3 regions of the Serratia montpellierensis genome follow, and region 2 is predicted to be linked to each of the others. Evidence: riboswitches for the same ligand, from Rfam matches in the RefSeq annotation. Region 2 holds a riboswitch; each other region holds the start of a gene.
What was found. A riboswitch is a leader RNA that binds a small molecule or an ion and turns the genes downstream of it on or off. The one in region 2 is predicted to bind thiamine pyrophosphate.

Region 1 (4,528 bases), on a different contig from region 2:
GTGGGCGCACTGGCGGCGGTGCGCGCCGGGCATCTGGCGGATCGCGGATTGGGGCAAGTGGCCAGCGGCGTGTGTCTGCTGCTGTTGACGCTGGCCTGGTTGCCGCTCGGTTTGCTCGGCAGCGGCCTGGTTTGGCTGGTGGCGGGCATCGTGCTGCTGGATCTGGCGGGCCAGGCGATCCACGTGCTGAACCAGAGCATGATCTTCCGCGCGCACCCGCAGTCGCACAGCCGGCTGGTGGGCTGCTATATGCTGTTTTACGCCGTCGGCAGTGGGCTGGGCGCCTTTGCCGGCACCCATATGTACGCCTGGGCGGGCTGGAGCGGCGTCTGCTGGCTGGGGGCGGGCGTCAGCCTGAGCGCGTTGCTGTTTTGGCGGCTGACGCTGCGCGGGATGCCGCCCTCAGCGACGGCGGTGGAGCAGTGAAAGCTGGAAGCCCAGCGCACCGCACAACTGCTGAGGCGCGGTGAAGCCGCTTTCCGCCAGGAGGAGACGGCTGCGCGCCGCTGCCATCGGGTGCCAGTTGCGGCGGGTGCGTTCGATCACCTCCTGCGCCTGCGCCGCCGAATGCCCGGCGCTTTGCAGCCAATGTTGGTAGTGGCTGGCGGGCAGGCCATCCGGTTGATAGTCGAACAGCAGCAGCGGTGCGGCGGGGGAGAGGCGCTGCGCCAACTGCTGCAGGAAATCCAGTTTGGCGCCATCGTCGGCGATAAAGTGCAGCACCAATGAGCACACCGCCGCATCGTGGCGGGTTTGCGGCGCTTGTTGCAGCAAGGTGGGTTGGAAACTCACCCGTTGTGCATAACCCGCTGCTTCGGCCTTGGCGCGTGCGGCCGCCAGCATGCCGGCGGAGGGTTCCACGGCGCTGAAACGCCAGCTGGCGTTGGCGGCGGCCAGCGCCGTCAGTTCGCTGCCGGTGCCGCAACCGGCCAGCAACAGCGTGGTGTCATTCGGCAGCGTCTGCGCGAGCGTCGCCGTCAGCAGCGCCTGGGCAAACTGATAGCCGGGCACCAGGGTCAGAATGCGGCGATCGTAGTCCGCCGCCGCGGCATCGGGGAAGCGTGTATCCGTTTGGTATTGCATAACCTTCCTTGCCAAGTTCATTGAGAGAGACAAGGAAGGGTATGCTTAAATGATAATGAAATCCATTATCATTAATGAGTTCTGTGACGGGAAAGGCGGCGTTAGCGGGCCGGCGAATGCATCAGGTAATAATCTTCTTCGCCGTCGTTGCCGGTAGAGATGATGCGCCAGCCGTGTTTGCGGTAGAACGCCAGCGCCTTTTCATTCTTCACCAGGCATTTCAGCGAGCCGGTAGCGGTGAAGGTAGCTTCCGCCGCCTGCAGCAGCGCACTGCCGACGCCGCGCGGCGGCTGATGGGGATCGACATACAGGTTATGAATGAAGTTGTCTTCGCGGTAGACGGAGACGAATCCCAGCAGCGTGCCGCCGTCTTCCGCCACCCAAATCGCTTCGCCCAGCGTCGCGCCGTCGAAATCTTCCAACTGATAGTTTGAGGTATCGCGCCAGCCGAACGCCGCCTTGCGCGACGCCAGGTACAGCGTGCGCAGGAAGGGGCGATCGGTCTCTTGGTAGGGTCTTATCTGCATGGCATCTCCCGGTGGTTTGTGCTCACTATAGCGCATTGTGCAGCGTATGCCCGCTGAGCCTATTTATTCGCTTGTTTGTCCGCGCCGCCGCTGGCATGATCCCCTGCAGGGATTAACGCAACGTTGATCACAACCTATTGATTTTCATGACTCGGGGTGCCCTTCTACGTGAAGGCTGAGAAATACCCGTATTACCTGATCTGGATAATGCCAGCGTAGGGAAGTCACGGCCGCCCAGCCGGCGCCGCCTTCTTGAACGCCGGTTGGGAGGAATATGATCGCTCGACCTGATGCACTACCCGGCGCCCGCGCCGCGGCCTGTCTGACCCAATTCCAACAGCGGCCTCCGCTGATCCACTGCCTGACCAACGAAGTGGTGCAATCGCTGACCGCCAACGTGTTGCTGGCGCTCGGCGCTTCCCCGGCGATGGTAGTGGAGCCGCAAGAGGCGGCACAGTTCAGCGCGCTGGCCGACGGCCTGCTGATCAACGTCGGTACCCTCAATGCGCTGCGCGCCGAATCGATGCGGGCGGCGGTGGCCGCCGCCAATCAGGCCGGCAAGCCCTGGACGCTGGATCCGGTGGCGGTCGGCGCGCTCTCCTACCGCACCGCCTTCGCCAAACAGCTGCTGGACGAGAAACCGGCGGCGATACGCGGCAACGCCTCGGAAATCATGGCGCTCAGCGGGTTGCTGGCCAGCGGCCGCGGCGTGGACAGCGGCGACGATTCGCTGGCGGCATTGCCCGCCGCGCGTGAGCTGGCGCAGCGCAGCGGCGCGGTGGTGGCGGTCACCGGCGCGGTGGATTACGTCACCGACGGCCAGCGCGACTGGGCGATCGAAGGCGGTTCCCCGCTGATGACGCGGGTGGTGGGCACCGGCTGCGCGCTGTCGGCGGTGGCGGCGGCGTTTTGCGCCCTGCCGGGCGATCGCCTGGATAACGTGGCGACCGCCTGCCGAGTGATGTCTCACTGCGGTGGCCTCGCGGCCAGGCAGGCCGCCGGGCCGGGCAGCTTTACGCCGGCGTTTCTCGATGCCCTGTATCAGCTGCGTGGGGAGGATCTGTGATGAAACGCATTAACGCCCTGACCATCGCCGGCACCGATCCCAGCGGCGGCGCCGGCATTCAGGCCGATTTGAAGGCTTTCTCGGCGCTTGGCGCCTACGGCACCTCGGTGATCACCGCGCTGGTAGCGCAGAATACCCGCGGCGTACAGTCGGTGTATTACATCGATCCGGCGTTCGTCGCCGCGCAGCTGGACTCGGTGTTCAGCGACGTGCGTATCGACAGCGTCAAGATCGGCATGCTGGCCAACGCCGACATCGTGCAGGCGGTAGCCGAACGGCTGCGCCATTACCGTCCGGAATTCGTGGTGTTGGACACCGTGATGCTGGCGAAAAGCGGCGATCCGTTGCTGGCGCCGGAGGCGGTGGCGTCTATCCGGCGCGAGCTGTTGCCGCTGGTATCGATCATTACGCCGAACCTGCCGGAAGCGGCGGCGCTGCTGGCGTGCGCGCCGGCGGAAGATGAAGCGCAGATGCGCGAGCAGGGGCGGGCGCTGCTGGCGATGGGCTGCCGGGCGGTGCTGATGAAGGGCGGCCACCTGAGCGAAAGCGAGAGCCCGGACTGGCTGTTTACCGCAGAAGGCGAGCAGCGCTTTACCGCGCCGCGCGTCGCCACCCGCCATACCCACGGCACAGGTTGCACGCTCTCGGCCGCGCTGGCGGCGCTGCGCCCGCGCCATGCCGATTGGGCGGCCACGGTGGCCGCCGCCAAGGACTACCTGCAACAAGCGCTGCAACAGGCGGACACGCTGGAAGTGGGGCACGGCATCGGGCCGGTGCATCATTTTCACGCCTGGTGGTGAGTCAACTTTTTGCCGCAACCGTGGTCTGACTAGTTCAGGCCCGGTTTGACGGGCGAAACCTGATTTAACCTAGGGAGAAGGACTATGACGGGACACCAGGCGCTGCGTTGCGCCCTCTTCGGCGCACTGCTCAGCTTCAGCGCGGGCAGCTTTGCCCAGCAGATCGTCACCACGTCGGATTTGATTCAGCAGCCGGGGTATCAGGCCAGCTGGCAAAACATGGTGAAAGGCCAGGCGCGGATGCCGGGCTGGGCGCGCAAGGGCGTCGGCACCTCTACGCCGGCGCAGAATCTGAACTGGAAGGGCAAAGAGTATCTGGTCGGCAACCTGTGCAAGCCGCACGACTGCGGCAACAACTTTTTGATCGTGGCGTTCAGCGCGGACAAATCCCAGGCCTGGGGCGTGCGGGTGGAAGTGGAAGATCGGCCGGAAGCCGTCGATCATCCGAAGAAGTATGCCAAGTACCAGTGGCTCGGCAAGCCGAATGACGACATGAAAGCGCTGCTGAAGCAGCAGTTCGAGAACAATCCCGACTGGAAATGATCTGACCGGGGGCACCGGTGATGGTGCCCCCGGCGTTGATCAGCCGATGCCGGCCTGATGCAGATCGTGCAGGTTGAGCGCCCCCACCAGCACGCCGTCCATATCGACTACCGGAGCCGCGCTGATGTGCTGTTCGTGCAGCGCTTCCAGCGCCTCCCCGGCGCGCCACTGCTCCGGCAGCCGATAGCCGGGGCGGGTGATCGCCGGGCTGAGCGGATCCTGCAGGCTGTTGCCCTTCACCAGCCAGCGGCGCAGGTCGCCGTCGGTGAACACGCCCACCACCCGCTGCTGCGCGTCGCAGACCGCCACTAACCCGAGCCCGGTGCGGCTCAGCTCCAGCATCGCTTCCATTACGTTGGCGCTTTCGCTCACGCGCGGCAGGCGATCGCCGGTGCGCATCAGGTGATGCACGCGGTTCAGCAGGCGCGCCCCCAGGCTGCCGCCCGGGTGCGAGCGGGCGAAGTCTTCCGCGTTGAAACCGCGCTGGCGCATCAGCGCCATCGCCAGGG
Region 2 (4,528 bases):
TTGCGTGGTGGCGACCGCGATCTGATACAGCGGCGTCTCGACAGGGCTCAGACGGTTAGCCTGCATCAGGATATCGGCGATGCCCGCCGCTTCGAACAGCATGCCCCCTTCAGGGACGATAATCAGGAATGTGTGCATGGCAAAAATAGAGAAAACAGTCAAAACAGGCCAGACAACCACTGTATAAGAAAAGCGCCGCGGGTTCACCCTGCGGGCATAAAAAAGCCCGCCGATAACCTCGACGGGCCAGGAAGGAATAACCATTCAAACCTGCGGCAAGCTCACCCCGCCAGCGCGCGCCAATTGCGCCAACAGCGCCGTTTGAAACGCCTCGTCGTGTACCGCCGCGTGGGGTTCGAGGCGCTGCTGATGGTGCCAATAGCCGCCGGACGCCAAGGCCTGCGGTTCATCGCTGCTCACCAGCCACGCCTGCGTCACATGCCCCAGCGCCAGATCGTCGGGCGCGTCCGCGCCGCCCATTTTTGTCGGCACCCAACCGGGATCGACCGCGCTGCTGATCACGTCAGGCCACAGGCGCGCCACGGCGGCGGCCAGCGCGGTGACGAACAGTTTGCTGTCCGAATAAGAGCCTGCGGCGCCGCCAAGCCAATCCACGCCGTTCAGTTCCGCCACGCCGTCAAAGTGCATGCTGCTGCTCAGGTAGACGATACGCGTGGGGCGTTCGATCAGGGCCGTCAGCAGATAGGGCGCTATGACGTTCACCGGCATCACCTGCGGCCCGGTAAACATGCCGGCATTGTGGATCACCGCGTCCGGACGACCGAGGCGATTGACCTGCTCGGCAAGCTGCCGGATCTGCTGTACATCGGACAGATCGCCGATCGTCGCCTGAGCGCCGCGATCCAACAGATCGCGCACCGCGTCCAGACGGCCGGGCTCACGCGCATGCAGAATCACCTGATGCCCTTCGTCCAACAGCGTTTGCGCGGCGGCGCGGCCCAGCCCGTCTACCGAACCGGTAATGAAAATGCGTGACATGCCACTCCTCCGTTTAGCGCCAGCCGAGCGCCGGCGCGACATGGGTTAAAATCGATTCGATGACGTGGGCGTTGTAATCCACGCCCAGCTGGTTAGGCACGGTCAGCAGCAGCGTATCCGCTTCGGCAATGGCCTCGTCCTGTGCCAGCTGCTTGATCAGCACGTCCGGCTCGGCGGCATAGCTGCGGCCGAAAATCGCTCGGGTCTGCGCGTCGATATACCCCAGCTGATCGCCCTCCTTGCCGCCGCCGCCGAAGTAGTTGCGATCCCGCTGGTCCACCAGCGCGAAGATGCTGCGGCTCACGGAAACCCGTGGCTCGTGCGCGTGGCCGGCCTCTTGCCAGGCGGCGCGGTAGGCGCGGATCTGCTTGGCCTGCTGGATGTGGAAGGGTTCGCCGGTCTCGTCGTTCTTGAGCGTCGAGCTTTGCAGGTGCATGCCGAGCTTCGCCGCCCAGACGGCGGTGGCATTGGAACCGGCGCCCCACCAGATGCGGTCGCGCAGCCCGGCGGAAAACGGCTCCGGCCGCAGCAGCCCGGGCGGATTCGGGAACATCGGCTGCGGATTGGGTTCGGCGAACCCTTCGCCGCGCAGCGCTTCCAGGAACACTTCGGTATGGCGGCGGGCCATGTCTGCGTCGGTCTCGCCGTCGGCCGGGGCATAGCCGAAATAGCGCCAGCCATCGATCACCTGCTCCGGCGAGCCGCGGCTGATGCCGAGCTGCAGCCGCCCGCCGGCGATCAGATCCGCCGCGCCGGCGTCTTCGACCATGTACAGCGGATTTTCATAACGCATGTCGATCACGCCGGTGCCGATCTCGATGCGTTGGGTTTTGGCGCCGATGGCGGCCAGCAGTGGGAACGGCGACCCCAGTTGGCGCGCGAAATGGTGTACGCGAAAATAGGCGCCGTCCGCCCCCAGATCTTCGGCGGCGACCGCCAGATCGATAGACTGCAGCAGCGCATCCGCCGCGGAACGGGTGCCGGACTGGGCGGAAGGCGACCAGTGGCCAAACGAGAGAAAACCAATTTTTTTCATCGGGAATCGTCCTCAAAGGCAAAATCATCGGCCTACAGTGACAAAAATCGCGCGCTCTGCGCCAGCAAAATCGCCCCCGATCGCACTAAACGAACCGATTGCCGCCGCGCCGCCCGGCGATTGTAATCAAAAAACAAATGTCGTATAACAAGCAGCTCCGAGGGGTGTCCTGTTACGGGCTGAGATGGCGCAAGCCGAACCCTTTGAACCTGATCTGGGTCATGCCAGCGAAGGGACGGTTAGGCAACAACGCTCTCACCCGTTGCCTGTTCATACCCCAGCGTGCCCGGATCTCCACTGACTCAAGGAGGTCCCATGTCCATCACTACCCTGTTCGAAAGCGGTCTTTACGGCCGGCTGCGCCACCATGCCGGCAGCCACTGGCAAGATTACGTCGATCACCCGTTTCTGCAGCAGCTGGCCGCCGGCACCTTGCCTGAACGCGCTTTTCGCCGCTACCTGACCCAGGACTATCTGTTCCTGCTGCACTTCGCCCGCGCCTACGCGCTGCTGGTCAGCAAGCTGCGCACCCTGCCGGAGATGCGCGCCGCCACCGCCTCGCTCAACGGCATCGTCGCCGAACTGCCGCTGCACGTGGCCTACTGCGCCGAATGGGGGTTGAGCGAAGCGCAGATCGCCGCCCAGCCGGAAGCGGCGGAGACCATGAACTACACCCGTTACGTGCTGGATATCGGCCATGCCGGCGACGCCCTCGACCTGCTGGCCGGCCTGCTGCCCTGCGTGGCCGGCTATGCCGAAATCGGCCTGCGGCTGCTGCACGATCCCGCCACCAAGATGGAGGGCAATCCTTACGCCTCCTGGATCCGCAACTACGGCGACGAGGGCTATCTGGCCGGCGTGCGTGCCGCCATCGAGCTGCTCGAGACCGTCGGCCACCAGCGCGGCGCGCAAAGCCGCCTCACCGAGCTGGCGCAGATTTTCACCACCGCCACCCAGCTGGAATCGGCATTTTGGCAGATGGGGCTGAACGCTTCATGATCTCCCCGCTTCTCCCGCCCGGCATCCAGGTGCGGGATCTCAGCCTGCGTTTCGGTCAGCAAATCGTCTTCGACCGGCTGAGCTTCGACATCGCCGGCGGCAGCTTCGTCGCCCTGCTCGGCGCCAGCGGCGCCGGCAAAACCAGCCTGCTGAAGATCATCGCCGGCCTGGCGCAGGCCAGTTCGGGTACGGTGACCGGCAGCGACGGTTTGCCGATCGCCGGGCGCATCGCCTACATGGGGCAAAAAGACCTGCTCTACCCGTGGCTGACCGTCGAAGAGAACGTCGCCCTCGGCTCGCGGCTGCGCGGCGAAGTGGCGGATCGGGCGTGGGTGGCGCATCTGCTCGAACGCGTAGGCCTGGCCGCGCATGGCCGCAGCCTGCCCGCCGCGCTGTCCGGCGGCATGCGCCAGCGCGCCGCCATCGCCCGCACGCTCTACGAACGCCAGCCGATCGTGCTGATGGACGAACCCTTCTCCGCATTGGACGCCATTACCCGCACCGAGATCCAAAGCCTGGCCGCCGAACTGCTGGCGCAAAACACTGTGCTGCTGATCACCCACGATCCGATGGAGGCCTGCCGCCTGAGCCACCGGCTGCTGGTACTGTCGCCCTGGCCGCTGGGCCTCGACGATACCCACCGTATCAGCGGGCAACCGCCGCGCGCGCCGGATGACGCCGACCTGCTGAAAAGCCAGGCCGAGCTGCTGCAACAGCTGGTGAGGGCCGCGCAATGAAGATTGCCAAAGAGCGTGGGCTTACCCGCCTGCGGCGTGGGCTGACGGTGTTTGCCGGGCTGCTGCTGCTGTGGTGGCTGGCGGCGCAAAGCGGCATTCCGGCCTTTCTGCTGCCCACGCCGAGCACGGTGGCGCAGGCACTGTGGGACGGGCGCGGCTATCTCGCCTGGCACACGCTGGTCACGGCTTCGGAGATCGTCAGCGGGCTGGTGCTGGGCGTGATGCTCGGCGCGGCGCTGGCGCTGTGCATGATCTTCTCGCCGCGGCTGCAGCGCTGGCTGATGCCGCTGGTGCTCACCAGCCAGGCGATACCGGTGTTCGCCCTGGCGCCGCTGCTGGTGCTGTGGTTCGGCTTCGGCATGAGCGCCAAGGTGGCGATGGCGGTGCTGGTGATTTTCTTCCCGGTGGTGTCGGCCTTTTTCGACGGGCTGCGCCGGGTCAACAACGACTATCTCGATCTGGCGCGCACGATGCGCGCTTCGCGCTGGGCGCAGCTGCGGCACGTGCGGCTGATGGCGGCGCTGCCGGCCTTCGGCTCCGGCCTGCGCATGGCCGCCGCCGTCGCGCCGATCGGCGCCATCATCGGCGAATGGGTCGGCTCGGCCGAAGGTCTGGGCTACGTGATGCTTAACGCCAACGCGCGCATGCAGACCGACGTCTGCTTCGCCGCGCTGTTTATTTTGGTGCTGATGACCGTGCTGCTGTGGGCCGCGGTAGATGCGCTGCTGCGGCGCCTGATCGCCTGGGCGCCGGAAAA
Region 3 (4,528 bases), on a different contig from region 2:
TCGTTGCCAAACAAGGCGACCACGCCGAAATCGCCGATCGACAGCACGCAGGCGAAGGCCAGCGCCTGCGCCAGCGGGCGGCGCAGGGCGCGCAGTTCGATCAGCCGCAGCCGTTGCCAGCCGCGGATATCCAGCGACAGGCACAGCGGGTTGTAACGTTCGGCGAGGTCGCGCATCGGGTTCTCCAACACCTTCAGCGCATAGGGTACCGCCATCAGCGCATTGGTGAGGATCACCAGCGCATAGGGCGACTGCGGCAGCCCGATCGTATCGCTCAGCAGCAGGAAGAAGCCGGTGGCCAGCACGATGCCCGGCATCGCCAGGATCACCATGCCGCTCAGCTCCAGCGCCTGGCCGCCGCGCAGCTGCTGCCGCAGCTTCAGCTCGCGGCTGCTCCACAGCAGCATCATCGTGAGCGCCACGCACAGCAGCCCGGCGCCGAGGGCGATGCGCAGCGACGTGAACAGCGCCTGCCACAGCACCGGCTGGCGCAGCACGCTGACGACGGCCTGATTGGCGCCGTCGGCGATCACCGCCAGCAGAGGCGGCAGCAGCAGGAGCAGCGCGGCGGCGATCAGCAGAAAATCGCCGACGCGTCGCCACCGGCTGTCTTCCGGGTTGCGCCAGCGTTGGGCGTGGGTATGGCCCACCGGCAGCGCCTGGCTCAGGCGCTGGCTGATCAACACCAGCCCCAGACAACAGCTTAACTGGATCAGCGCCAGCATGGCGGCGCGGCCCAGATCGTAGTCGTAACTCAGCGCCTGGTAGATCGCCAGTTCGATGGTGGTGGCCTGCGGTCCGCCGCCCAGCGATAGCACGGTGGCGAAGCTGGCGAAGCACAGCATAAAAATCAACGCGCCGCTCGGCAGGATCTGGCGGCGCAGCGCCGGCCATTCGACGAAGCGGAACTGCTGCCAGCCGCTCATACCCAGTTGGGCGGCCAGCTGGCGCTGCTCCACCGGAATGTTCTCCAGCGCCTGCAGCAACAGGCGGGTGGCCAGCGGCAGGTTAAAGAACAGGTGCGCCAGCAGAATGCCCTGCAGCCCGTAGGGCGAGAAGCCATACTCGACGCCCAGCCAGCCGCACAGCGTCGCCAGCCAGCCCTGGCGGCCATAGACGCTGAGCAGGCCGAACACCGCCACCAACACCGGCAGCACCAGCGTCATGGCGCACAGCCGCAGCAGCAGCTGCCGGCCGGGGAAACGGCGGCGATAGAGCGCACGCGCCAGCAGAACGGCGGGCAGCACCGAAATCAGCGCCGACAACAGCGCCTGCCAGAAGGTGAAGCGCACCACGTGCCACAGGTAGCTGTCCTGCCACAGGCCGCGCCAGTCGCTGTCCGGCGCATGGCGCCACAGCGAGCCCATCGCCAGCGCGGCGACCAGCAGGATCACGCCGGCGGCCAGCAGCCCCGGCCAGAGCCAGCGGGGGATCAACGGCTGACGGCAGTTTGCCATGCCCGGATCCAACCACCGCGTTGTGTGGCCACCTCTTCGGCGCTGTATTGCAGCGCGGTATGCGGTACGTTCATCTGCTCAAAGCCGACGGGCAGTGGGGTGTTGATCACCGGATACATCCAGTTGCCGGTCGGGATGGTGTTCTGGAACGCCGGCGTCACCATGAACTGCATGAAGCGCTCCGCCAGCTCAGGCTGTTTGGCGGCCTTCAGCTTGCCCGCCACTTCCACCTGCAGGTAGTGACCTTCACTGAACATGGCGGCGGCATAGAGATCTTTTTTCTCTGCGATCAGGTGATAGGCGGGAGAGGTGGTGTAGCTGAGCACCAGATCGCCTTCGCCTTTCAGGAACAGGCCGTAGGCCTCGCTCCAGCCTTTGGTGACGGTGACGGTCTTTTTCGCTAACTGCTGCCAGGCGGCCGGCGCCTTGTCGCCATACACTTTTTGCATCCACAGCAGCAGGCCGAGGCCCGGCGTGCTGGTGCGGGGATCTTCGTAAATCACCTTCCAGTTGCGATCGCTGCTGATCAGCTCCTGCAGGCTTTTTGGCGGGTTCTTCAGTTTTTCTTTGTTGTAGACGAAGGCGAAGTATCCGTAGTCGTAAGGCACGAAGGTCGTATCCTGCCAGCCGCCCGGCACCGTCAGTTTGGCGGTGTCGACGCCGCTCGGCGCGAACAGGCCGGTTTGCTGCGCCGCCTGCAACAGGTTATTGTCTAACCCCAGCACCACGTCGGCGGCGCTGTTCTTGCCCTCCATGCGCAGGCGGTTCAGCAGCGAGACGCCGTCTTCCAGCGCGACGAACTTCAGTTCACAGTCGCACTCGGCTTCGAAGGCTTTTTTCACCGCCGGGCCTGGGCCCCAGTCGGCGGCGAAGGAATCGTAGGTGTATACCGTCAGCGTCGGCTTGGCGAACACCGGCGCGGCGCACAGCAGCAATAAGCAGGGCAGATATTTTTTGACCACGTTGCACTCCTGAAAAATAAGGGGGCAAGGGCATCTGAGGGGGCGAGGCGGCGTCGCCGGTTCGCTGGGCTCAAATCCCTCCGCCGGTATTGACCGGATCAGGTTCGACGGGTGTGCTCTCAGCGGAAAATCGGGCTTATCACACGGCCCTATTCTCCGCACCCCGTTGAGACGGCGCTATTGTAAAGATTAACCGACCTGGGCGAAAGGCGCTTATGCCTCCGGCGGGGCAAACCAGGCGGACTTGAAGTCGAACCAGCCCAGGGTGTTCATCCGCACGCCGCGCATGCTGCGCTGGCCGTGCAGCTGCAGCCAGTGGTGGAACAGCGGATGCAGCTGGTGGTTGCTGACCAGGCGCCGGCAGAACTCGGCCAGCGGCAAGCGGTTGGCGCGCCACAGCGCCGCATCCTCCGCCAGATCCTCGTTCATGCAGTGCTGCATCAGCGGCAGTTCGTACAGCGTGGCGAACAGCGAAAACTCCAACGGCAGATAGAAGTTGGCGCTGCCGAGCCACAGATCGCTGCGCGCGTCGCCCTGGTGCCAGGTGGCGTAATCCACGCTTTGCACGATCAGGCGGATGCCGTGCTGCGCCAGCAGCGGTTCGATCGCCTGGCGAATGGCGTGAAACTCCGAATGCTCATTGAAGTGGGTCATCGTCAGTTCGGTCAGGCCCGCGGGTTTGGGCTGCTGCGCCAGCGTGCGGTTGTGGTGCCAACGCGGCAGCAGGCCGTACGCCGGCGACCAATAGCGCTGGTAGAGCGGCCCGGCGTGGCTCAGCAGCGAAATGGGGTTGATCAATTCGCACAGCCAACTGCGAATGGCAGGATCGGCCGCTAATGGGGATCGCTGATCGAACAGCAGGAAATAACAGCCTTCTTCCAGCCGGCTTTCCAGCTCGCTGTTGCCGGTTTCATTGCCCTGCAGCTGCACGCCGGAGTGCACCAGCTCTTCGGAGAATTCCGGCAGCACCCAGATATTGACCTCATCAATAAGCGCCCGGTAGCCGAAATAGTCGTCGAAGGCGTGGATCTTCATCTGGCTGGGAAGGTTGCGCACCACGCGGTAGGGGCCGGTGCCGACCGGATGGCGGGCGAAATCCGGCAGTTCGCGCCATTCGTGCGGTAGGATCATGGCCTGCACGCTGCCCAGCAGCCAGGGCAGCCAGTGATCGGGGCTGCGCAGATGCACGTGATAACGAACGGCGTCGGCGAGGTGACGCTCTCGATATGCGAGAACAGCGGTTGCGAGGTGAGACGCGAGAGGGAAGTGATGACGTCTGCCATCTCCAGCTCGCGGCCATGATGAAAATGGATTGCCGGGCGCAGATAAAACCGCCAGTGCAGCGGCGTCAGCGCCTGCCAATGGTGAGACAGATCGGATTCCAGTTCCCCGTTTTCCTCATTTATGCGCGTCAGGCCGTTGAAGATCTGGCGCGCCAAATGGGTCTCCGAACGCCGCAGCGCCGAGCCGGGCAGCAGGTTGTACAGCTGCCGGTAGTAGAGCACCCGCAGGATGTGTTTACCCTGGCGGAAGCTGCGACCCAGCTGCGACAGCAGCATCTGGCGCACCACGTTTTTGTCGCCCACCAACTGCACCAGCTGATCGATGCGGTCCTGCTCCAGCAGCTCCTCGGCCCGCTGTTGCTGCAGCGCCAGGCCGGTGTAGTGGAAGGTAAGCCGTGAACGCTTGCCGCGCCCCGACTCCGCCTGCCAGGTGAGCCAGCCTTCCCGCTGCATGGCGCTCAGCAGGGAGCGCACGTGGCGCCGCGAGCAGCTGAGCACCTCCGCCAGATCCTGCAGCGTGGTGTCAGTGGTTTCACCGTGACAGCGCTGCCACAGGCGGATGAACTGTTGCTGCAATCTGGACGTGGACATAAAAGAGGAACGCTCCCGCCTCAACTCGTCAATTTATCTTTCCCTATATTACGCCGATAATTTTCATCAATGAAAGGGGAGGGCGTAATCATGAAAGCTTTCTTATCCAGGCAGTTCTATCAGCGCTATTTCAGCGCGGTGCGCCGCCAGCGCGCCGACTGGCTGAGCGTGGTGCCCGAACAGGCGCGGCTGGCGATGCTGGCGCACCTGACGCAATGGGATATCAAAGAGATGA

Region 1: another riboswitch for thiamine pyrophosphate. It lies ahead of thiM (hydroxyethylthiazole kinase); the one in region 2 lies ahead of tenA (thiaminase II).
Region 3: another riboswitch for thiamine pyrophosphate. It lies ahead of thiB (thiamine ABC transporter substrate binding subunit); the one in region 2 lies ahead of tenA (thiaminase II).

The regions. Positions count from the first base shown of each region.
Region 1 covers NZ_VOSN01000011.1:99,110-103,637, reverse strand. The annotation lists gene FUU19_RS11810 (MFS transporter) at 1-426, shown strand, start outside; gene FUU19_RS11805 (class I SAM-dependent methyltransferase) at 403-1,083, opposite strand; gene FUU19_RS11800 (GNAT family N-acetyltransferase) at 1,185-1,610, opposite strand; TPP riboswitch at 1,753-1,849, shown strand; gene thiM (hydroxyethylthiazole kinase) at 1,885-2,676, shown strand; gene thiD (bifunctional hydroxymethylpyrimidine kinase/phosphomethylpyrimidine kinase) at 2,676-3,476, shown strand; gene FUU19_RS11785 (inhibitor of vertebrate lysozyme family protein) at 3,561-4,019, shown strand; gene gutQ (arabinose-5-phosphate isomerase GutQ) at 4,059-4,528, opposite strand, start outside.
Region 2 covers NZ_VOSN01000013.1:875,442-879,969, forward strand. The annotation lists gene FUU19_RS15920 (GlxA family transcriptional regulator) at 1-138, opposite strand, end outside; gene FUU19_RS15925 (SDR family NAD(P)-dependent oxidoreductase) at 265-999, opposite strand; gene FUU19_RS15930 (LLM class flavin-dependent oxidoreductase) at 1,013-2,035, opposite strand; TPP riboswitch at 2,186-2,288, shown strand; gene tenA (thiaminase II) at 2,351-3,034, shown strand; gene FUU19_RS15940 (ABC transporter ATP-binding protein) at 3,031-3,771, shown strand; gene FUU19_RS15945 (ABC transporter permease) at 3,768-4,528, shown strand, end outside.
Region 3 covers NZ_VOSN01000002.1:440,073-444,600, forward strand. The annotation lists gene thiP (thiamine/thiamine pyrophosphate ABC transporter permease ThiP) at 1-1,457, opposite strand, end outside; gene thiB (thiamine ABC transporter substrate binding subunit) at 1,433-2,419, opposite strand; TPP riboswitch at 2,477-2,595, opposite strand; partial or broken gene sgrR (HTH-type transcriptional regulator SgrR) at 2,633-4,293, opposite strand; gene sgrT (glucose uptake inhibitor SgrT) at 4,384-4,528, shown strand, end outside.